Regions from separate parts of the Pragia fontium genome, predicted to be linked through region 1. Evidence: predicted binding sites of a transcription regulator. Region 1 holds the regulator's gene; each other region holds the start of a gene.
What was found. Region 1 encodes PurR, which represses purine synthesis genes. Its sites were predicted from a motif close to CANGCAAACGTTTGCNTG; they were not measured.
Positions count from the first base shown of each region.

Region 1 (6,064 bases):
AATGGATTGGTGCCATTTTTCGACTCACGGTTATCGAACGGCTCTCCAATGGTGCAGACACATTGATTCGATGGCCTATGCTTTATCCAAACGAACGACAGATTTTAGCACTGAGATTAGTGAGTTAATAGTACAAATTGAAAAAAACCTTGACAGAAAAAGGGATAGCGACACATTTCATACCGAGTAGCATTAATCTATCGTTCGCGGAGGAAGATAGACGGTAAATTCATTGAGAGGTTCCATCAATACGCTATAAGGCGTTTGCTGTTCAGCCTCAGTCACCAGTCCAAGTCGAGTCAACAAACCAAAACACGCATAACCTAACCTGCCGGGTTTCACATTTAGCCGTTGATGCCAAACGCGATAACTCCCTAACTTACCATCCCGGCGATAGTAAAATCCCGTTAATGGATGAGTTAGGTAAACCATGCCGCTCTCCAAGTCAGGAAAGCCAGGAAGTGAAATCACATCATCCACATCCTGAGTGAGTTCCAAACGAGCCGGTGCCCACTCGGCACGTGTTTCCATGCGATATTTCAGATAGCGAGCTTGTTGATGGCTATATTCACAATCAAAACTGACATCTCCGCTATACCACGGCAAGTTCCATAATAGTCGAGGAACAAACAGTGCCCAGGAATCCAGCGTCGTCCCTAAAAACCAAACGCATTTTTCTTCCGTTAGCGTATCAACAACATAAATACGATAGTTGGTTTGTCCCATAGTAAATTTAGGGAATGGATAAACGGCGGAAGTAAAATCAATATCGACAAAAGGAACGACGGACAATAATCCTTTCTCTTGCCCGTCAATCACCACCGTATCTAACTTAAAACGCTCGGGTATCAGCCCTTCAAAACGATTGGGCGTAATGGCATAGGTAATAATTGAAAAATGTTGCAGGCTACATATAACATCGATACCCGCTGGCTGAGGCCGAGGATGTAAAAAATCCCGAAATAATTGAGGCGCCTGCACACTCTCTCCCTAAAGCTGTGCTGCTGAATAACCATGTCTGCCAGAATATCACTCCGGCAGACACAATAATTAACTATTTTAGTTCATCACCAAACAAACACTCCACCGCCTGCCGAGCCGTTTCGATATATTCTCCACCAAACAGGTTAGCCCGATTTAATAAATAGTAGAGTTGATATAACGGCTGTCGATCTATAAAGCTGGCGGGCAACGGCCAAATACTCTGATAGCCATCATAAATTTGTGCTGGCAAATCAGGATAAAGCGGTAACATGGCCAAATCACATTCACGATCGCCCCAGTAACAAGCCGGGTCAAAAATGAATGCCCCTGCGGCACTAACCCCACAGTTTGCTGGCCACAGATCCCCGTGAAGTAATGATGGTTGTGGATGATGGCTTTTCAAACGATGGCTAACTATCGCAATAATCTGCTCAATATCACCATAATGCAGCCCTTTTTCATTAGCTAACTGAAGCTGCCAACCGATACGTTGTTCGGCAAAAAACACATTCCAGTAGCGCTGCCAGCGATTCGGCTGGGGAGTGGTCGCTAAATCACTGTCAAAATCCAATCCAAACTGCGGCTGATCGCTCCACTGATGTAATCTGGCCAATTGCTGCCCCAGACAGTAGGCATGATGGGCATCCAATGGTTTTAAAGGAAGATACTCAAGCAGTAGAAAACTGTAATCCCGGTCATACCCTACCCCATAAACTTGCGGAACGCGGACGGTTCCGCTCTTGGCTAAGGCACTAAGTTGATCGGACTCAGCGGTGAAGATGGGCAAAAGATCCCGGGTATCGTACTTAACAAAAACGTCGGTTTTTCCGTTAGTGACTCGACGTGCCCGATGAATATCTCCTCCAGACAACTCCTCCTTTTCAGTAATTGTATAAGTTTCACCCAAATGTTCACTCAATAAACGACTGACGGATTGCCACATGACATCACCCCAAGGTTATGATCAAGATATTCTCAGGTTAACCGTTTGATTCCAGAGAAACTTCGATCCAATGCACAGCTTTAGGTTAAACATGACGTTTAATTTCGATATGCATCTTGCTGGCGCTGATATTAACGAATTTATCAACATAGCCGGCGCGCATGCCGACTATGTCTATTAAGCGTAGAAGCTATTGGTGGATTATTAAAGCAGATTGATGAAGTACAGGATGATATAGATAAAAATACCCCAAAAAACCGGAGCAACATATAACAGACCAAACTGAGCAAAAATTGAGGTATTCGGTATCGAAATCAGTTTTTGCAGTTCTTCACGGGAACGAGCCTGATCGCCGTTCATCGCCTCTAAAATGGCTCTTTCTGTCACGCCTTCACGCACGTTATGTATCCGTTTAAACAAACGGATGCCGGACGCACTCAAAGCCAAGCCGACAAACATCAACAGAAAGATCACCATAAACCAAAGACTGTTACTTGATGACCAATTACTAATATCCGGTACCGGTGAGCTCACCCAGAATGACTCAAAAAATGAGGTGTACTGGCGAACCATCTTAATAATAACCTGCAGGAAATCCATAATGGTTGCGGTCATTTCCTGCATATTGGTCTTCGGTTCAATCAGATATTTTAATACTGAAATAACCGTCGATATCAGTGCTGGTATAAAAATTACAATCCCTGCAATACGTTTCAGTAACGCAACCGCACTGGCCTGATGGTGAGTCATTCTGCCTCCATGTTGAAACACCGATTTTTCATCAATTTGATAACAAAAAAATTATGTTCCACGCTGAAGGGAACATAATTTAATAAAAAATCATAATGGCCGGACACGCGCCGATAGATATTAGCCCACAAGCTAACATTCTGGACGTGATATCAGGCCATAAAGTTAATTATTTTTAGTGTGTTACAGCAATTAAGCTATAAGTAACAATAACAGCTAATGCAAATACAACAGTGCTCAGGGACCATTTTAATTCAGCTGACATCTCTTATTTTCCTTCCTCAAAAAACTGTCTAGCACTCAGATGTTTTTGGTCTGCATACAAAAAATACCCATATCAGCCAGAATCTCCATGATATCTCTTTGACATTTGTATTAAATGCGCCAAAATTCACCGCTTATTATCACTGAACCAACCAACTTAAGTTAAAATCAGTGATATATAACAAATTCTATACCGTTTTGCTTTTAATGTGTAATTTGTTTATCAAAAGAAAAAGCAAACGTTAACTTATCTGCTTACACTGTAACGGATACTGTGTAAGTTTAGGAGAACTCTGTCTTATGGCAACAATAAAAGATGTGGCAAAACATGCCGGCGTCTCAACGACAACCGTCTCCCACGTTATTAATAAAACACGTTTCGTCGCTGACGATACCAAAGCCGCCGTTTGGGCCGCGATAAAAGAATTAAGCTATTCACCCAGCGCCGTTGCCCGTAGCCTAAAAGTCAATAACACCAAAACCATTGGTCTACTCGCCACATCTAGCGGTTCCCCCTATTACGCTGAAGTCATTCAGGCGGTCGAAGCGGCATGCTATCAAAAAGGCTATACGCTGATCCTTTGCAATACCCAGAATGATTTAGAAAAACAACAGGCTTATCTGGCGATGCTGGCACAAAAACGCGTCGACGGACTATTGGTGATGTGTTCAGAGTATCATCCCCCACTATTGAGTCTGCTACAGGAATATCCGCATATTCCGATGATGGTTATGGACTGGGGCAAACACAGCGATTTTACCGATAACATTGAAGATAATGGTTTCCAGGGGGGATATCTGGCAACCCGTTATCTGATTGACCGCGGTCACCGGGAAATTGCTACTATCACCGGTCAGTTAAATGAATTCACCGGGCGTGAACGCCACAAAGGTTTTCTGCATGCACTCAAAGAGGCAGGGATCACTATTCCTGATGAGTGGATTATTGAAGCCGACTTCCAGCCGCAAGAAGGCTATGACGGTATGATGAAAATCCTCAATACCAAACAACGTCCTACTGCCCTATTTTGTGGTGGGGATGTTATTGCCATGGGAGCACTTTGTGCAGCAGGTGAAATGGGTTTAAGAGTGCCGGACGATATATCGGTGATCGGGTATGATAATATTCGCAATACCCGTTACTACAATCCGCCGTTAACCACTATTCAGCAACCTAAAGAGAGTCTGGCTGAAATGGCGCTAGATATGTTGTTAGACAGAATCATCAATAAGCGTGAAACCTATCATTCAATTGAGCTACACCCTGAATTAGTGGAGCGTAACTCTGTCGCTGACGGCCCTTATTTAAACAAGTAATCTGCTTTACTTTACCCCACTATTCATTGATGGTGGGGTATTACTTCCAGTATTCCTTCACTTAAAATCATTTAGATCAATAAATTACAATCCAATCCATCATCAATGTAGTCAAGGAAACATGAGTTGATTGATTCAACGCTATTGGTTACCTATAGTTAAAGAGATACACTGGTCTTATTCGGAATCTATTGTTCTTCAATAAAGGCTCTAATCTCGATAAACCCGTTTGCTACACTCATTATCAAGTGGTGAAGCTATGACATCACTCTATCTCTATCGTAATGTGCTACGTAACCTGCTGGTCATCACCGCAAGTATGACTCTGATGGCCTGCTCTTCCGTTAATCTACCAATCTTTAGCGCATCCCGTGTTCAACTTCGTTCCATTGAATTAAGCGTGACCGATAAGGTCAACGAAGGCCGCCCACTTAACGTAGATTTTGTTGCCGTTAACGGTGATCATTTAACAAAACAGTTAGAGAACCTGACGTCTGCACAATGGTTCGCGGATAAACAACGCTGGCTAAAACAAAATCCTGGAAAACTATTTATCTGGCCGGTTAACATTGTTGCAGATTCACATACCACCATAAAAGACATACCACTTTATGGTCGCCCTGCCAGTAAAGTAATTATTTTTGCAGATTACCAGAGTAAAGGCGCACACCGACTAGAGTTAGATCATACCCTGCGTAACCCTAAGTTAGAATTCCGTAATGATGATGCCTATCTTTTTGAATAAATATATATCTGCTAATTGAATGGCATAAAAAATCGGGAAGCCCTAAGGCCTCCCGATTATCAATTAACGCGGTTTGATTATTACTTGAGATAAGTACCCGCGCGTAATGCTTCAATGCGCTTATCTAACGGAGGGTGAGACATAAACAGCTCACTAAATGTCTTTGGCTTACCGTTAATACAAAATGCCATCATGGTTGACTCTTCCTGCGGTTCGTAACTGGTTTTTAGACGTTGCAATGCTGCAATCATCTTCTCACGACCCACTAAATTGGCTGAACCAGCATCCGCTTTAAATTCGCGATGACGAGAGAACCACATGGTAATGATGCTGGCCAAAATACCGAACACCAATTCCAATACCATCGAGACAACAAAATAAACCATGGTATTACCCGATGAACTTTCATTGTCACGGTTAAGAAAACCGGCGGCTACCTGCGCAATCAGTCGAGAAGCAAAGATAACGAAAGTATTCACTACGCCCTGTACCAGCGTCATCGTCACCATATCACCATTTGCGACGTGGCTAATCTCATGGGCCAGTACCGCTTCCGCCTCATCACGGCTCATGTTCTGCAATAACCCGGAACTTACCGCAACCAGTGAGGCATCGCGCCTTGCTCCAGTGGCAAATGCGTTAATATCAGGCGCGTGATAGATTGCTACCTGTGGCATGGCAATACCCGCCTGCTGTGCCTGACGTCTAACGGTTTCAACTAACCAACGCTCAACGTCATTGGCCGGTTGTTCAATCACTTGACCACCAACAGAACGTAATGCCATCCATTTTGACATTAATAAAGAAACGAATGCGCCACCAAAACCAAACAGACCTGCCATGATCATCAGGCCCTGCACGCTACGCCCCTGAATACCCGTTAGGCTCAGAACAATACCAAAAACCAGCATAACTGCGAGGTTTGTTAATAAAAATAACGCTATACGCATCATAAAAAGATAGTTTCCTTAGAGAAATAAAATGTTGTTTCTTACCATCCCGATCTTATGGGCTAATCTGCAAAATTCAAGGGTAAACAACAGTCCTATAACAAATAGATC
Region 1 is NZ_LR134531.1:1,708,498-1,714,561, reverse strand. It holds gene EL341_RS07510 (DUF2071 domain-containing protein) at 193-981, opposite strand; gene EL341_RS07505 (fructosamine kinase family protein) at 1,055-1,927, opposite strand; gene EL341_RS07500 (YniB family protein) at 2,132-2,677, opposite strand; gene cydH (cytochrome bd-I oxidase subunit CydH) at 2,853-2,942, opposite strand; gene purR (HTH-type transcriptional repressor PurR) at 3,242-4,258, shown strand; gene EL341_RS07485 (hypothetical protein) at 4,518-5,003, shown strand; gene htpX (protease HtpX) at 5,084-5,956, opposite strand.

Region 2 (6,064 bases), 1.8 Mb from region 1:
GCGCCGTCAACAGTTTCTTAGCGGACGCTGGCTGCTGGCCGAGTTGATATTTAATCAGCTCGGCTGGGCACAACTACCAGACATCACGATCTCCGATAATGGCCGCCCATCATTTATCTCCGCTGCACGGTTGGACTTTAATATCAGCCATAGTGGGGAATACATTATGGTGGCACTGGCACAGGGCGGTCGTATTGGCCTGGACGTAGAGCATATCCGCCCAAGAAAAAAATTGCTGGCACTGGCAGCATATAGCTTTAGCGCAGATGAATATCAATGGTTGCTCAGTTTGCCTGAATCCTGTCAGGCCGATGGCTTCTGGCAACTCTGGACTCTGCGTGAATCGGTGCTGAAACTCTCCGCTAAAGGCGTCTGGCAGATGAAGCAAATCCGTATTCATCCCCAACAAAAGCAAGTCTCTGCCGACTTCCAACCGGAGTTAGTCGGTTTCACCAGCCGATATGACGATATTGCCTGGGCCATTGCCAGTGAGCAAAATATCGCCCAGATTCATTATTGGAAAATTGACCAAAAAACCGAACAACTTATACCCGCAGATTTACCGGAATTATCTCAATTCAGTGGACGTTAAAAAATAACAAAAGAACAGGGAGCCACCAGCAGGATGTCAGATAACGCACAAAAAACTGAACTACTCACCCATCTGTGTGAACAAAAAATCATAACTGAAGACCAGTTGAGTCGAGCCAAACTCTATCTGCAGTTTATCTCTAATATCTCTTTTAATACTCAAGATGACGCTATCGATTGGCTGCTGGAAAACCGGATTATCAGTGAACGTCCGGTTACTGAAGCCCCAGCGTTGGTTGAAGAGGTTATTAAGCAACCCTCTGAACCGGAGGCCGTAGCTGAACAGGTTATCGAACAACCCTCTGAGCCTGAGACTGTTGTTGAAGAAGTGATTGAACAGCTATCTGCACCTGAGACTGTTGCTGAAGAAGTCATTGAACAGCCATCTGAACCTGAGACTGTTGTTGAAGAAGTCATTGAACAGCCATCTGAACCTGAGACTGTTGTTGAAGAAGTCATTGAACAGCCATCTGCACCTGAAACTGTTGCTGAAGAAGTCATTGAGCAACCATCTGAACCTGAGACTGTTGCTGAAGAAGCGATTGAACAACGGCTTGAGCAGGAAGACGATGAGGAAAACATCGACGAGAACCCGGCTGAGCCAAAAAACACCGCTAAAGATATTATTGAATGGCCATCGGAAGATGTCACCTGGGGATTATTCGAGCCAGATGAATTTACGCCAGAAGAAGACTCGGCTAAAGACACGGCTAAATCGACCCAGTCAGATAATGCCGCCTTATTAACGGATGAAGAATCCGACGCCTATGAAATGCTCTTAGAGCTCTACGCTGCTGGCGTCATTAGTAGCAAAGTGCACAGAAAAGCAGAAAAGGTACTGGAAGCTAATCCAGATATTCGATTTGAAAATAACGATGAGTTACTGACATGGTTAGAACAGCAAAATGTCATCAAAGCCCAGCCAGTTAGGGCTGAACCGAGTAAGAAAAGAAAGCGACGTGACAAGCCTACGGAGAATAATCAGAGCATCCGGCAGAACGAAGAACCAGCAGCCACAGCGCCAACAGGCGGTGGGTGTATAAAGAAACTTATTTGGATGGGTATTATTGTAGCCGCTATTTGTTGGTTTTTCGCTCCAGATGAAACACCACTATGCGATGATGAAGAGATTCAGCAGCAAGTCACTCAGGGCTTTGCCGCCACTTACTCTGATACACCAACAGCAGCCCGCAATCAAAACGAAAACCGCCTCATTGCGGCACCGATTAACTATAGCTTCTCTTCATTAACGTCGGCTGAGCAAACCAGTTTTAATGATGATTCACTTATCCGCAGCTGTAAAGCAACGGTAATCTATAGAGCCGATAGAAACCGGGACATTGCTGCGGATATCATTGGTGAAGTGACCTATCAAATCCAACCGACGGATGACGGAGAGTTTTCCACCCGCATCAATAACGGTAAAAATGAGATTGCTCAAAAAGTAAAAGAGCAAAACGCTCGCTATTATGCGTTAAATCAGCAGGAAACCGGCCTCAAGAAAGCCTTTATAACCGGAGTAGAGCAATTAGATAAAATACTTATCGAAAGGTCTCCATCATTTAGCCCACTGACTCCAAGAATCTCTGGTATAAACATTAACGACGAATGCCAACAAGTGAAGGATACACACTATACATGCCCAGTAACGTTTCACTTGTCATACGGCAGAAATCCTCGTAACTATAAAGCCAGCGGGATCAAAATTGACATGAATATGCCGGTGATTAAACAAGAAGATGGCAGTTGGCAGCCGCACGATTCATTCGTCGTTCAATTTACCCGACCCTATATGTTAGCCATAAAAAACGCGTTGATTAATCCACCAACGGTTGACTAATCTCCTGCTACAACGTAAAGCCCCATGTTATTCCTAACATGGGCTTTTATTATATTAAGCTTTCATTAAATCCCATCAGAGGGGATTAATGATCGATAAAGACAATTTTAATTAAGAACAGTAGTGCAACAATCAGTACGCAAGGGCTGATTTCTCTCCAACGACCTGCTCCAGCTTTCATTACACAATAAGAAATAAAGCCAAGAGCGATACCCTCGGTAATAGAGAAGGTAAACGGCATCATTACCGCAGTGATAAACGCTGGCGTAGCTTCCGTCAGATCGTTCCATTTTACCCGCGACAGGCTGGAGGTCATCAACACACCAACATAAATCAGCGCACCGGCCACCGCATAAGGTTGAACCATCTTAGCTAATGGTGACAAAAAGATAACCAGCAGGAATAACAGGCCGACAACTACTGCCGTTAAACCGGTTCTACCACCAACGGAAACACCGGAGGAGCTTTCGATATAGGTAGAGATTGAAGACGTACCTAAATAAGCACCGGCAGTCGAGGTGATACTGTCGACCAACAATGCCTGTTTCATCCGAGGGAATTTACCGTTTTCATCCGCCAAGCCGGCTTTATCCGTTACTGCAATTAAGGTACCGGATGAGTCAAACAGGTTGATCAACATAAAGGAGAAAATAATGCCGGCCAAACCGATATCCAATGCGCCTTTTACATCTACCTGACCAACAATGCTGGCGATACTTGGTGGTGCAGAAAATACGCCCTGATAGGTAACATCACCAACGATAAGACCAATACTGGTGGTGACAATGATAGAAATCAGTACCGCCGCATGAATATTTTTAGCCGCTAACACCGCAATGATAAAGAAGCCTAAAACGCCTAACGCTACATTCAGTGAAGTCAGGTTACCAATAGCTACAAGCGTATCCGGGTTAGGGACAATAATACCGGCGTTCTTCAGGCCCATCATACCGATAAACAGACCGATACCGCTGGTTATCCCCACTCGCAGGCTAATCGGAATACTGGATATCATCCAGTAACGAACGCGGAACAGCGTTAACAGTAAGAAACCAACGGAGCCCCAGAAGATCGCTCCCATCGCCACCTGCCACGGATGCCCCATCGCACCGACCACCACAAAGGCAAAGAAGGCATTCAGCCCCATAGCCGGAGCCAGCGCCACCGGCAAATTCGCCAGCACGCCCATAAAAATGCTACCAAACGCCGCCACCAAACAAGTGGTCACAAACACAGCTTCGGTATCCATTCCTGCTACCCCTAAAATCTGCGGGTTAACAAAAACGATATAAACCATGGTTAAAAAGGTGGTAAAACCAGCGACTATCTCGGTTCGTACCGTCGTGCCATGTTGGTTCAGTTGAAACACGCGCTCAAGTAGACCCTGCCCATTAGCAGGACCAGAAACGGGGTTGTTCATTTTGATGTCCGGAAAAAAGATGAATAATAAAAACTAAGCCGCTACATATACCAAAATACGCAAACGATTACATGGTTTATTTCAGTTTTTATTGTGAAGTTTGAATTTTCGCCAGAATAGCCATCAAGTTAACGAATCAGACTTAGCCTTTCATCTCGCAGAACAACGCCGCCGCATAATACCTTCCAACAATCTCCACTGAAAATATTGTGACCAGAGATAGGCAAAAATACAGGACACAAATAATAACATCAGTGAACTATCGTTCATTACCTTGATTAAAGCTAAACAATGATCGTCAACAAAACCAACATCTGCTGTTTTTTGAAACACTATTTTAGTATGGTTATTACCATGTGGTATGAACCATGCCGATCACCGTAAAGGAATGAATTATGCAACCGGTTGAATGTGTGCTGTTTGACAGCGACGGCACTCTGGTCGACAGCGAGATTTTATGTTGTGAATCTTTCTCTAACGTTTTTATGAGTTATGGGATTCCACTCTCTACTGAAGAGTGTATTAAACGGTTTAAGGGAACCAATCTGTACAAGGTTTTTGCCGAGGTCAGAGCAACCTACGGTCTCGATCAGCCTGATGATAAGCTGGAAAAAGAGTACCGTCAGGATATGGCGCGTCTGTTTGAGCTCAGCCTGAAACCAATTGAAGGTATCAGACCGCTGCTGGAAGGTATTACCGTGCCAATGGCGGTAGTATCCAACGGCCCCGTGAGTAAAATGCAGCATTCGCTAGGATTAACCAAGCTAATCGATTTCTTCGGCGATCGCCTGTATAGCGCCTTTGATATTCAGCGTTGGAAGCCAGATCCTGCCCTGTTGCAGTTCGCCAGCGATAAACTGTCGGTTCCTCTGGAAAGATGTATTCTGGTTGAAGACTCCGTCGCCGGTGCTCATGCCGGCATTGCAGCCGGTATTCCGGTGTTTTATTACTGCGCCGACCGACACAACCAACCCATCGATCATCCACTGGTCACGACGTTCCATAGCATGGAACAGCTTCCCGCGTTGTGGAAAGCGAGGGGCTGGGAGATTTATCAGTCTTAAAATAAAGGCACAAGATAATAAAAACAATTAATCCACGAAATATATAACCCCGGAAAGATATCATCTGCCCGGGGTCATCACTTATCATGAATGTTATTCGTTCTTGGCTAAGCGTTTAAAAAGCGTAATTAATCCTGAAAAGCCCACCAATACCTTCTCGTTTACCGGTATAACCGTTAACTTTAACATCCAGGGAAAGGTTTTGATCGGATATGGGTCTGGCCGTTATCCCGAAAAAGCCAATTCCCGTCCCGCCTTCCATATCTGGGGCATCAATATTGTAAACGCCGTATGTTGTCGATTTCGCCCGCCCGATAAACTCATTCTCATAGCCTAAACCCGACATCAACATCAGAGCGCTACTATACTGATGTTTAAATTCGGCATTCAACCTGACTCTATGTGAGTTAATGGCGCTAAAGTGGAACGGATCTCCAGCAACCGTGACATCCCGACTACTAATTCTTGAGAACAGATATTTTATAGACAGATCCAAGCTATTACGTTTACTTATCGACATCATATAGCCTTCAGCTATATGTCCCGCTAAATAGTTCGATTTAATATTGTAGTGCGCAAACTGACCTGTCGCACGATTGACAATATCTTTGGTACTAAACTCAGTCTGAGTTCTCCCTATCCGAGCGCTTCCCTCTAAATAAGCACCTTTAGGTAAGTCATATCGAGCTAAAAGGCCAATGCCATAATACTTACTGGAACCATCAGCGTGCACATTATCGGCATTATCAAAACGGGTATAACTGTCATAACGACCCCAGCCTCCCTCAATAAATGCTGCGGTAGTCACACCATCATCGGTGGTATAGCTTAATCCACTGCTTAAAAGATATTCATTCGCTTTGATATTCGAACCAACGTTATAACGAAGATGATTGCCAGAAGCGATCACAAAAGGAACCTTTCCCCAAGCACCTTTATTCTGCTCACGGATTGTACGATAGGTATCATAAGCTACGATATCTCCACCGCGATTAACCAGAGTAGAGCTATAAAGATAGGCCATCGGCAACGCTTTAAGCTGTGGGTTTACCGTCGCTGCCGAGTCATCCTCCGGCTTTGAAGGTAGAGCACCCGAATTTTCATCTGAGCCATTATCTGGATCACCCAAAATAGTGGCTTTCACCTCTT
Region 2 is NZ_LR134531.1:3,993,028-3,999,091, reverse strand. It holds gene EL341_RS17315 (4'-phosphopantetheinyl transferase family protein) at 1-592, shown strand, start outside; gene EL341_RS17310 (hypothetical protein) at 626-2,431, shown strand; gene EL341_RS17305 (NCS2 family permease) at 2,517-3,851, opposite strand; gene yieH (6-phosphogluconate phosphatase) at 4,247-4,915, shown strand; gene EL341_RS17295 (autotransporter outer membrane beta-barrel domain-containing protein) at 5,031-6,064, opposite strand, start outside.
Region 2: a site for PurR is predicted at 3,908-3,925, ahead of EL341_RS17305 (NCS2 family permease). Genes of this name have one in related genera too.

Region 3 (6,064 bases), 1.3 Mb from region 1:
CTATCCCGGATGCCGTTGCGGCAACTCAGCAAGGGGTCTTTAGCTTTTTGACTAAACCTGTCGATCGCGATGCGTTATACAAAGCGATTGATGAGGCGCTGGCGATGAAAATTCCTGCCGGAGATGAAAGTTGGCGGGAAGATATTGTGACGCGCAGTCCTATTATGCTGCGTTTGCTTGAACAAGCAAAAATGGTGGCACAGTCCGACGTTAGCGTGTTAATTAATGGTTTGAGCGGTACCGGTAAAGAAGTTCTGGCTAAAGCCATACATAGCGCCAGTCCTCGAGCGAATAAGCCTTTTATTGCCATTAACTGCGGTGCATTACCGGAGCAATTGCTGGAATCAGAGCTATTCGGTCATGCTAAAGGCGCTTTTACCGGCGCAGTCAGTAGCCGGGATGGTTTGTTTCAGGCGGCCACCGGGGGCACGCTGTTTCTGGATGAAATCGGTGATATGCCGCTGCCTTTACAGGTAAAACTGTTGCGCGTATTACAAGAGCGTAAAGTTCGTCCTCTGGGCAGCAATCGCGATTTGGATATCGATGTCCGCATTATTTCTGCTACGCACCGTGATTTACCTAAAGCGATGGCTAAAGGGGAGTTTCGCGAAGACCTTTACTACCGTTTAAACGTGGTAACCCTCAAAATACCGGCGTTAAATGAGCGTGCTGAGGATATCCCTTTATTAGCCGATTATTTATTACGTGAGTCCGCTAAACGCCATAAGCCGTTTGTCCGTAGTTTTTCAACCGATGCCATGAAACGTTTAATGACCGCTAGCTGGCCAGGTAATGTTCGGCAGTTGGTTAACGTGATTGAACAGTGTGTGGCGTTAACCAGCACGCCGGTTATCAACGAAGCTTTGGTACAGCAGGCGCTGGAAGGGGAAAATACGGCACTGCCAACGTTTGCCGAAGCGCGTAATCAGTTTGAGTTGGTTTACTTACGCAAACTGTTACAGATGACCAAAGGAAACGTGACTCACGCAGCCCGTATGGCCGGTAGAAACAGAACCGAATTCTATAAGCTCTTATCGCGTCATGAATTAGATGCGAATGATTTTAAAGAGTAAGGTTTTCTTTTTTAATTCAGGCGACAGTCATTTATACTGCCGCCTACTTAACCTGATAGCGAACAGTGAATTGATATGAGCAGAGCTCTCTCTATCGCATTAGCGCAGTTAAATTGGTTGGTTGGTGATATTGAAGGTAACACTAACCGCATGTTACAGACCGTCAGCGAGCAGCAGCAGGCTGGCGCTGATTTGGTGATGTTTTCTGAATTGGCATTGACCGGATATCCACCGGAAGATTTACTTTACCGTGATGATCTCTATCAGCGCTGCGATCAACAGTTAGCCCGATTGCAGGCTGCCTCTACTGATGTTGCTATCATTGTTGGTCACCCATGGCGGGAAAACGGTCATATATACAATGCACTGTCGATGTTTTGGCAGGGCAGTTTGGTCACGCGTTACTTCAAACAACAGCTACCAAATTACGGTGTATTTGATGAAAAACGTTATTTTACTGCCGACGATAAAAGCTGCTTTGTTGAGTTCAAAGGCTATCGCCTGGGTTTACTGATTTGTGAAGACCTGTGGTTTAATGGCCCGGTTGATGCGTTGAAAGCGGCTAACGTCGATATGATTCTGTCGATTAATGCCTCACCGTATAACCGTGAAAAGCCTTATATTCGTAATCAACTGTTATCAGAACATTGCCATCGTACCCATTTACCTCTGGTGTATCTCAATCAGATTGGTGGGCAGGATGAGTTGATCTTTGATGGTTGTTCCAAAGTATTCGATGCAACGGGCAACATGACGCATAAGCTGGCTGCTTTTAGTGAGCAAACGCAGCAGGTTAAGTTTACCGACGATAAAATCGAAGCGATGGCGTTGCCAGAGCAACGTTCAGATCTTTCCTTAATCTATGATGCTTTAGTGTTAGCTGTACGAGATTATGTCAGCAAAAATGGTTTTAAAGGCGCTATTCTTGGGCTCTCTGGCGGTATTGATTCAGCACTGACGTTAGCTATTGCGGTTGATGCTTTAGGCAAAGATAAAGTTCAGGCGGTGATGATGCCATTCCGCTACACCGCGGAAATCAGTATCGAAGATGCGCGGGAAGAAGCGGAGATATTAGGCGTTGAGTTTGACGTAGTCTCTATTGAACCTATTTTTGATGCCTTTATGGCGCAGCTAGCGCCGATGTTTACTAATACCAAACGAGATACCACTGAAGAGAATCTACAGGCGCGCTGTCGCGGTGTGATTCTGATGGGGTTATCGAATAAACGCGGCAGTCTGGTATTAACCACCGGTAACAAAAGTGAAATTGCCGTAGGGTATTCGACGCTCTATGGTGATATGGCGGGTGGGTTTGATGTTTTAAAAGATGTACCAAAAACGCTCGTGTTTAAACTGTCGTCATATCGTAATACTCGTTCGTACGTTATTCCTCAGCGAGTGATTGACCGCCCACCTTCAGCTGAGCTGGCACCGGATCAGAAAGATGAAGACAGCCTGCCGCCATATCCGGTTTTGGATAAGATCCTTGACGGTTATGTTGAGCATGATATGTCTGTTGAGCAACTGGTGGCTGAAGGTTTTGATGAAGCGATTGTTCGTAAGGTTATCCGCTTGGTTGATATTAACGAATATAAGCGTCGGCAGTCTCCGGTAGGTCCGCGGATCACTGCTCGGAACTTTGGTAAGGATCGGCGCTATCCGATCACATCTGGCTTTGGCCGTAAAAATTGGTAAGGGTTAACGTTTATGAAAAAAATTGATGCGATCATTAAGCCGTTTAAACTGGATGATGTCCGTGAAGCGTTAGCCGAAGTCGGTATTACCGGCATGACGGTGACTGAAGTCAAAGGTTTTGGCCGTCAGAAAGGCCATACCGAACTGTATCGCGGTGCAGAGTATATGGTCGACTTCCTGCCAAAGGTGAAAATCGAGATCGTGGTAGCGGATGATATTGTGGATACCTGCGTAGAAACGATCATGAATACCGCCCAAACCGGCAAGATCGGTGACGGTAAGATTTTTGTCTTTGATGTGGCAAGAGTAGTGCGTATTCGTACCGGTGAGCAAGACGAAGGGGCGATTTAGGTTCTTTTGTTGATATTCCGGGGGTATTGGCATACCTCCGGAATAGATGATATTTACCTTTTCTTCTACGCTTTCTTTATCTCTGGTTTTAACGCTTTTTCGATGGCCTCTTTCAGCGCTCGGTACTCCAGGCTCAAATCAGCAAACATCTGTATGTTGGATGAACTCTAAAAGCGGATAGTACGTTTTACAGGGATACGGACAAAAAGCCCCCAAGGGGCTTTCTATACATAATCACCATTACCACATCAAATCATCAGGCACTTGAAAATCGGCATACGGATCTTCTTCATCCTGTTCTTCCTGACTAAGCGCACTATTTAATACAATACTGTTCGCATCTCGCTGCGCAATTTTATCCGCTACGCTCGCGGGGATAATGGCGTATGTACTCTCGCTACTGTTATCAATAACTAAACGTGCAATGGCGAGACGACCACTAATCAGCTGAGCTTGAGTAATCTTATCCACAGTTATTTTTTTAATTACATTATTATCTGTGAAGTTAAAACCAATATCGCCTTTTGAAATGTCGATTCTGTTCATTTCAATCAGCTGTTTCACCTGAGCTTTATATTCTTTAGATAAAGCCTCTTGTTTTTGTTGTTCGCTTAGCTGTTTATCACGCTCAAGCTGTGCTTTTTTATTTTCTTCCACAGCTTCTCTTGCCTCACGGGCTTGAACTCGTGATTTTTTAGCCGTTCTTTGAACTTTGGCCATTTTTTTGTTGGTTACTAATCCAGCTTTTAGCATCTGCTCTTGTAAGGTGAGTTTTGTCATCTTCGTTTCTAAACCAGTTGAATAATTTGTGGGATTATACCTGTAATTTTTGAGGCTGTACCAGATTGCAGGACTTATCACGGTGTGGTTTGAGTTTAGGGGCTACCGAAGTCATGCGGCATTTATTGACCGGACACAAATAGTAGCATCAAGTTATCAACGGATATTGTTATAACACCGCCAGAATTTCTGGCGGTGTTATAAAGGTAAAATGCCTATTTCATCTTTTTATAATGAATGGCAAACGTTTGCGTAAAAACCTTTATTTGGGTCTATTTAACAAGATGAAAACATATTACACTGAGGTCACGTTGTATTGAGTTTCACCTTATACCAGTTGATTAGCTTATTTCAGGAGATGCAGATGTTAAAGCGAGACATGAACATTGCCGATTATGACGCCGAACTGTGGCAGGCCATACAAAAAGAAGATGTTCGTCAGGAAGAGCATATTGAGTTGATTGCATCAGAGAACTATACCAGTCCACGTGTAATGCAGGCTCAAGGTACCCAATTAACTAATAAGTATGCAGAAGGGTATCCGGGTAAGCGTTATTATGGCGGCTGTGAGTATGTCGATATTGTTGAGCAGCTAGCCATTGACCGTGCTAAAGCGTTGTTTGGCGCCGATTATGCCAACGTACAACCTCATTCAGGTTCTCAGGCCAACTCTGCCGTTTATATGGCGTTATTAAATCCGGGCGATACTGTACTGGGAATGAATCTGGCTCACGGTGGTCACTTGACTCATGGCTCTCCAGTAAACTTCTCCGGTAAGTTATACAACATCGTGCCTTACGGTATTGATGAAAGCGGCCAAATTGATTATGAAGACTTAGCCCGTCAGGCTGAAACCCATAAACCAAAAATGATTATCGGTGGTTTCTCCGCCTATTCTGGCATCGTTGACTGGGCTAAAATGCGTGAGATTGCCGATCGTATCGGTGCGTATTTCTTTGTTGATATGGCCCACGTTGCTGGTTTAATCGCTGCTGGCGTTTATCCTAACCCGGTTCCTCATGCTCACGTCGTGACGACAACCACTCATAAAACTCTGGCTGGCCCTCGCGGTGGTTTGATTTTGGCAAGCGGTGGTGATGAAGAGCTGTATAAGAAGCTGAACTCAGCGGTATTCCCTGGTGGTCAGGGCGGTCCGTTAATGCACGTGATTGCAGCAAAAGCCGTAGCGTTAAAAGAGGCGATGGAGCCTGAGTTTAAATCCTACCAGCAGCAGGTTGCTAAGAATGCTAAAGCCATGGTAGAAGTCTTTAAATCTCGCGGATATAAGATTGTTTCCGGCGGCACTGACAACCACCTGATGCTATTGGATCTGGTTGATAAAGATATTACCGGTAAAGATGCGGATGCTGCACTGGGCCGTGCGAACATTACCGTGAACAAAAACAGCGTACCAAACGACCCGAGAAGCCCGTTTGTTACTTCCGGCGTACGTATTGGTACTCCAGCCGTCACCCGCCGTGGCTTTAAAGAAGCCGAAGTTCGCGAACTGGCAGGCTGGATTTGTGATGTGCTGGATAACATCAACGATGAAGCGACGATCGCCGGTGTGAAAGCGAAAGTACTGGATATTTGTAAGCGCTATCCGGTTTACGCGTAGTTTTTCAGTTGTTGTTAACAATAAACCACCGTCTGGTACGGTGGTTTATTGCATATTATGGTATGGCCTATATGCTTTAGGTTGCGAATTTCCCCTCGTTTAATTATGTTGAGGCGATTCACCATTCAGATACATCCAAATAGGAGGATAGTGTGAAGAAACATAATCCAGGCTTCGAACAACTGTGTGAAGCAGCCCGCAAGAATGTTCATGAAGTCAGTATCCAACAGGTTAAAGAGATGATGGATAATGGTTCCATTCCATTAGTCATTGATGTGCGTGAAGAGAGTGAGTTTGCCAAAGATCACCTGCCAGAGGCGAAGCACATAGGTCGGGGTGTTCTGGAAAGAGATATTGAAACCCATGTCCCGGATAAAAAAACGCCGATGGTATTATACTGTGGTGGTGGCTATCGCTCAGCGTTGGCGGCGGAAAGCATTCAGAAAATGGGTTATACCGCTGTACTTTCCATGGATGGCGGATACCGTTCCTGGAACGAAGCTAACTTTCCATTAGTTAAAAAATAATTTCTAGTAACCGAATTATC
Region 3 is NZ_LR134531.1:2,999,143-3,005,206, reverse strand. It holds gene glrR (two-component system response regulator GlrR) at 1-1,073, shown strand, start outside; gene EL341_RS13055 (NAD+ synthase) at 1,149-2,768, shown strand; gene glnB (nitrogen regulatory protein P-II) at 2,781-3,119, shown strand; gene EL341_RS13045 (DUF2058 domain-containing protein) at 3,360-3,899, opposite strand; gene glyA (serine hydroxymethyltransferase) at 4,264-5,517, shown strand; gene EL341_RS13035 (rhodanese-like domain-containing protein) at 5,670-6,044, shown strand.
Region 3: a site for PurR is predicted at 4,137-4,154, ahead of glyA (serine hydroxymethyltransferase). Genes of this name have one in related genera too.

Region 4 (6,064 bases), 1.7 Mb from region 1:
AGCAAATAGCAAACCAAACCCGGCAAATAAATAAGCCAAATTAAAATAATATTTATAAATAAATTAATATTACTTAGATTAATTTAAATGCAGCCTAATAAAAAATAAGTTCCGCAAATAACAATAAATGTAATATATATATCTTATTCAATAAAAAGGTTCCGCTTTTCAGGGAACCTTTGTTAAGAACAATTAATGACTTTTATCTATCAATAACGTTTCCATCAAGTCCAGGTCATACAGCACTTTCTGTAGGGTTTCATTACTGATTTTTCGCGTCGCCCTCAAGTGATATAGCTCACCCCGTTCAGCCCTTAAAGCAGTTAACCGGAAACGCCGTTCAAGATGCTCATCTTCCAATGCTCTGGCTCGTTCATCATTAATATAGGTACGCTTGCGCAATGTACCGATAATGCGCGAACTAACCTCGGTAAGGAGCTGAGGGTCGACATTCTCTTCACTGCTGGCTTCAATGCGATCACGTAGCTTCTCCAAGCTAACGATGCCCACTTCTGCCATAGATGCCCAGGCAACGCGCATCTCTTCATCCAGCGTTGCCCTGTCAGAAATAACCAATCCTCTCAACAAGAGAGGTAAGATGATAACCCCCATGATCAAAGAGAATAAAATAACGCCGGTTGCCAAAAACACTAACTGATAACGGCTGGGAAAAGGTAATCCACTACTCAACAACAATGGAATAGACAGCACACCCGCCAGCGTTATCGCACCACGCACCCCAGCGAAAGTAGCAATAAACATACCGCGTACCGTATAGGTGCCAAACAACAGAGGGTGTTTCTTCAAGAAGCGATTGCTAAAGGTTTTCATCAACCAAATCCAGCCAAAACGCATAAACATCAAGGCAAAATAGATCCAGACGATATCAAGAAACAGATACTGAATCTCAACGGTAGGATCGCTTTCCGCCTGAAGAATCGAAGCAGAAATAATATCCGGCAGTTGCAGCCCCAACATAATAAACACCATACCGTTAAACACGAACTCCAGCATCGACCAGACGCTGTTTGCTCGTAATCTCATGGTTAATGGCGCATTGCGAATAACCCCGGACTGGCTAATGGTCATACCGGCAGCAACCGCGGCTAAGATGCCGGAAACCCCTAAATGTTCGGCGATCAGATAAGAGGCAAAAGGTAACAGCATCATCAACACAATTTGCGTCGCCGGATCATCACCACTCCAACGGCTAAATGCGCGCAATGATTTACTGTATAACCAGGTCACCACAATACCGGACAATACGCCCCCCACAGCGACGATAAGGAAATCGATAGAGGCCCCATAAACGGTAAACTCCATGGTTCCCATGGCTACCGCCACCGCCAGCTTAAGAGAAACCAGACCGGAAGCATCATTCATCAACGCCTCCCCTTCCAGCACCCCCATAATGGACTTAGGTATTTTGCCTTCGCCAACGATCCCACCCAGTGCCACGGCATCGGTAGGCGACAGCACCGCAGCCAGTGCAAAAGCGGCAACCAAAGGAATACTCGGGATAATCAGATGAATCAGATAACCAACCCCAACTATGGTGAGTACCACTAACACCAGCGCCAGACCTAATATCTCACGACCATGATGTAAAAATTCGCGCAGTGGCGTTCGCCAACCATCGGCAAACAGCAGTGGCGGAATAAACAGCACCAAAAACAGTTCAGGATCAAAGTTAACGTGTAGTCCAAATGTTGGCCAAGCCAACAGGGCTCCACAGGCAATTTGCATCAACGGTAGGGGAATCTGGAAAGGTAACATTCGGGTAACTACCCCCGAAAGTGAAACCACTAAGATTAAAATAAGAATGGTAAAAAATATTTCCATAGATTCATCAGACTCCTCATGATGCAGGGCAAAAGCGGCCTCGGCCGCCGAATCACGTGCAACTATAAAATAGCATCATCCGTTTTTTAGCTAAAACTAAAAAGTGCCTTTTAATACACATTCTTGAAACCAATAGAAAACCAAGAAAATAAGGGAGGGAGGAAGGGATAGGCTTCTGACCTTACGGTTAACACCATAAGGCCAGAAAAGAGATATTCAACGGAACGACTTAAATAGCCCAGCCACCGACATAGAAAGTAACCAGTGCTACTGCAATCAGAACGACGCTAATATTCAGCTTACGCCATTCACCAGAGCAAATACGCCCAATAACCAACGAGGCAAAACCCAGCATGATGCCGGTCACGATATTACCGGTTAACACAATGAATACCGCGCAGATCAGACCCGACATGGCATCAACAAAATCATCAAAATCCAGACGCGATACGTTACTCAACATCAGCAAACCAACATACATCAGGGCTGGAGCGGTCGCATAAGCAGGAACCAAACCGGCTAACGGTGAGAAAAACAGCAGCAGCAGGAATAACACCCCCACAACCAGCGCAGTCAAACCGGTACGTCCACCAGCGGCAGTTCCCGCCGCAGACTCAATATACACCGCCGCCGGCGATGCCCCGACCAAACCGGAGACCATACTGCTAACGGAGTCAGTGGTTAGCGCACGACCACCGTTAATAATCTGGCCTTCTTTATCCAGTAAGTTAGCCTGCCCGGCAACAGCACGAATTGTACCGGTTGCGTCAAACACCGCCGTCATAACCAGGGCCAAAATGCTAGGCAGCACCGCCAGTTGAAGCGCCCCCATAATATCCAAACTGAAGATCAACGAGGTACCATCTTTTGCCACCAGCGTTGGCATTGAACTCATGCCGGTATAGGTAACCTGCGGATCGAAAATTAAGCCGAGCGCTGATATCGCCACAATCACCAGCAAAATTCCGCCGGGAACTTTTAGCTTTTCCAAACCAATGATCATTGCCAAACCGATAAAGGCTATCATCACGGGAAACGAGGTAAAGTCACCAAACTGAACCGGTAAACCCGCTCCCGGATTTTTCACCACCGCGCCAATACCGCTGGTGGCAATCATCAGCAAAAATAGCCCAATACCAATACCGGTACCGTGTGCAATACCAATCGGAATATTACGCAGTATCCATGCCCGAATGCCGGTAGCCGAAATCAGGGTAAACAGTGCACCCATAACGAATACCGCGCCCAGCACCACCGGAATACTCAGCCCCTGTCCCAAGACCAGACTAAATGCCGTAAACGCCGTTAATGAAATGGCACAGCCCACCGCCATAGGCAGGTTTGCCCATAGCCCCATGGCAATAGAACCCAGACCAGCCACAATACAGGTGGCAACGAATACGGTTTCGACCGGGAATCCAGCCTGACCCAGCAAACTCGGCACAACAACAATGGAATACACCATTGCCAGAAAAGTGGTTAATCCAGCCAGAATTTCCTGCCGTACGCTACTGCCACGGGCAGAGATTTTGAAATAGCGATCTAACGTTCCATTCTGACCGGTAGCATTTATATTCCGATCGTTTGCATTCGACATTAATGATGTCCTCAGAAGGGGGTAAGTTTGCTTCAGATTGATGAGGCAAACGATTATCTGAGCTTATACCCCTCGATTTCAACTGTTATCGTTAGATTTTAGTAGATTTCTATCAGAGAAGGAAAAATTGATGGCACGCAAGTCGGGGAAAATGACCAGCGTGCTCTTGATTCAAGCGATCTTAGTGCATCATCGAAACGCCGGCAAAAAACAGACATGCCAGCAACGGCAGCGCCAGCAGCAGCATCTCAAAAATTCGCATCACCGGATTAAACTCAACGCCTTGCGGCAAACGATACAGTGAAAGCGCGTTCAAAATTACGGCAAAAAAGGCGATTACACCGGCTAAAAAGACATCAACCAGCAATACGCTAAGCATCCAGCCTAAATCATCACTGCTCAGACCGGAGGCCATTAATTTCTGATGCTGTGACCATTGCCATGCATACAGGGCGACAGGAACCAACAGCGACAGTATGCCCAATCCCCAAGATATTCTTCTTAGCATCAACCTAACCTTTTATCAGAACAACAGAGTAGCTATCAGTATGAAACAAAAATCGAAACCTCATATGACGTTGTATCAAATTATCTTTCAATATTGAAACCGGCATACAGTGAGCCTGGTTACTATATCAACTCTTGATAGGGGGTAAATACCTAATAACGGTGTTGATGGTGTTTGCACCTAGTGTACGACCTAAACTATCCCGCGGGCTCAAAACACGCTAAATAAAATATATTTTCCAGTCAACTTATCGCAAAGACTATTTTGATATAATGTCAAAACTATTAATTAATAATCAGTTAAATTAAAAAGATAATTATCTGAAATTAATCCCCCTTATCAAAACAAATAATAAAATAATTTATTTTTTGAAATAGGAATAACGGCAAGATAAATATCTCATCAATAGCAATGCAGATATCATTTTAAATGACCGACTTTCAACCTGATCCTCACGATTTTTATACTTTTTTTACACCTTTCAGCCCTCTTTTATCAACATTTTTGCATTAACCCTTCTAATATTGATATATCTAAAAATAACCTTCAGGAAAAAGCTATGAGTATCAGCATCATTCTCGGTGTGTTATTCGTTATCCTGTTATTGGGGTATTTAGTTTATGCCCTGTTTAATGCGGAGGATTTCTAATGACCGCCACGTTGTTTATCACCATTGCCGTTTTTCTGGCGGTGTTGTTTATTCTGTCGTTACCATTAAGTCGGTTACTGGTGCAGTTAATTGACGGTGAACCGGCGCGCAGCCTGATGCAAATGGAAAAAAGGCTCTGGCGTTGTAGCGCCGTTAAGCCTAGGGAGATGAACAAATATCAGTATGGGCTAGCGATTATCATCTTTAACCTGTGCGGATTAGTGTTGCTATTTACCCTGCTAATGACTCAGGCTTGGCTACCTTTAAACCCGGAACATATGCCAAATATGTCTTGGGATCTGGCGCTCAATACCGCCGTTAGCTTTGTCACCAATACTAACTGGCAAGCCTATAGCGGTGAAACAACCCTAAGCTACTTTAGCCAAATGGTTGGATTAACGGTACAGAACTTCCTGTCTGCTGCGACCGGCATCGCGGTGGTGTTCGCCTTTATCCGGGCGTTCAGTCGTCATTCTTCCCAAACCATCGGTAACGCCTGGGTAGACCTCACCCGCATTACCCTTTATATCCTGCTGCCGCTGGCGCTGGTACTGGCACTGTTTTTTGTCAGTCAGGGCGTGCTGCAAAACGTAAGTCCTTATATTCATCTGACCTCACTGGAAGGTGCACAACAAGTGCTGCCGATGGGGCCTGTAGCGTCTCAGGAAGCGATTAAACTGCTAGGAACCAACGGCGGTGGCTTCTTTGGCGCCAACTCATCCCATCCGTTCGAAAACCCAACCGCACTCAGTAATATGGTGCAAATGCTCGCCATCTTCCTTATCCCTTGTGCGCTCTGCATGGCCTTTGGTAGAGCCGTCGGCGATAGTCGTCAGGGCAACGCGTTGTTATGGGCGATGGTGCTGATCTTTATTGTTGCGGTGATTGTCGTTATCTATGCCGAACTCAACGGACCTGACTTTCTGACTCAGCTTAGCCTGAACGGCCATAGCAATATGGAAGGTAAAGAGAGTCGCTTTGGCATTATCGCCTCTTCACTGTATGCCGTAGTGACAACGGCGGCTTCCTGCGGTGCGGTTAACGCCATGCATGATTCCTTCACCGCGTTAGGTGGCATGGTGCCAATGTGGTTAATGCAGATTGGCGAAGTGGTGTTTGGCGGCGTTGGCTCCGGCCTTTACGGTATGTTGCTGTTTGTTTTACTAACGGTATTTATTGCCGGACAGATGATTGGCCGTAGTCCTGAATATCTGGGCAAAAAAATCGAAGTGTATGAAATCAAAATGACCGCGTTAGCCATTCTGGTCACGCCGACATTGGTACTGCTAGGCACGGCTTTGGCTATTAGCACCGATGCAGGCAGAAGCGGCATTCTCAACCCCGGCGCCCACGGTTTTTCTGAAGTGCTGTATGCCTTCTCATCCGCTGCAAATAACAACGGTAGCGCATTCGCTGGCTTAAGCGTGAATACGCCGTTCTACAACCTGATGCTGGCGCTGGCGATGTT
Region 4 is NZ_LR134531.1:3,437,439-3,443,502, forward strand. It holds gene EL341_RS14875 (Na+/H+ antiporter) at 193-1,842, opposite strand; gene EL341_RS14880 (NCS2 family permease) at 2,072-3,439, opposite strand; gene EL341_RS14885 (hypothetical protein) at 3,621-3,947, opposite strand; gene EL341_RS14890 (K(+)-transporting ATPase subunit F) at 4,507-4,596, shown strand; gene kdpA (potassium-transporting ATPase subunit KdpA) at 4,596-6,064, shown strand, end outside.
Region 4: a site for PurR is predicted at 3,482-3,499, ahead of EL341_RS14880 (NCS2 family permease). Genes of this name have one in related genera too.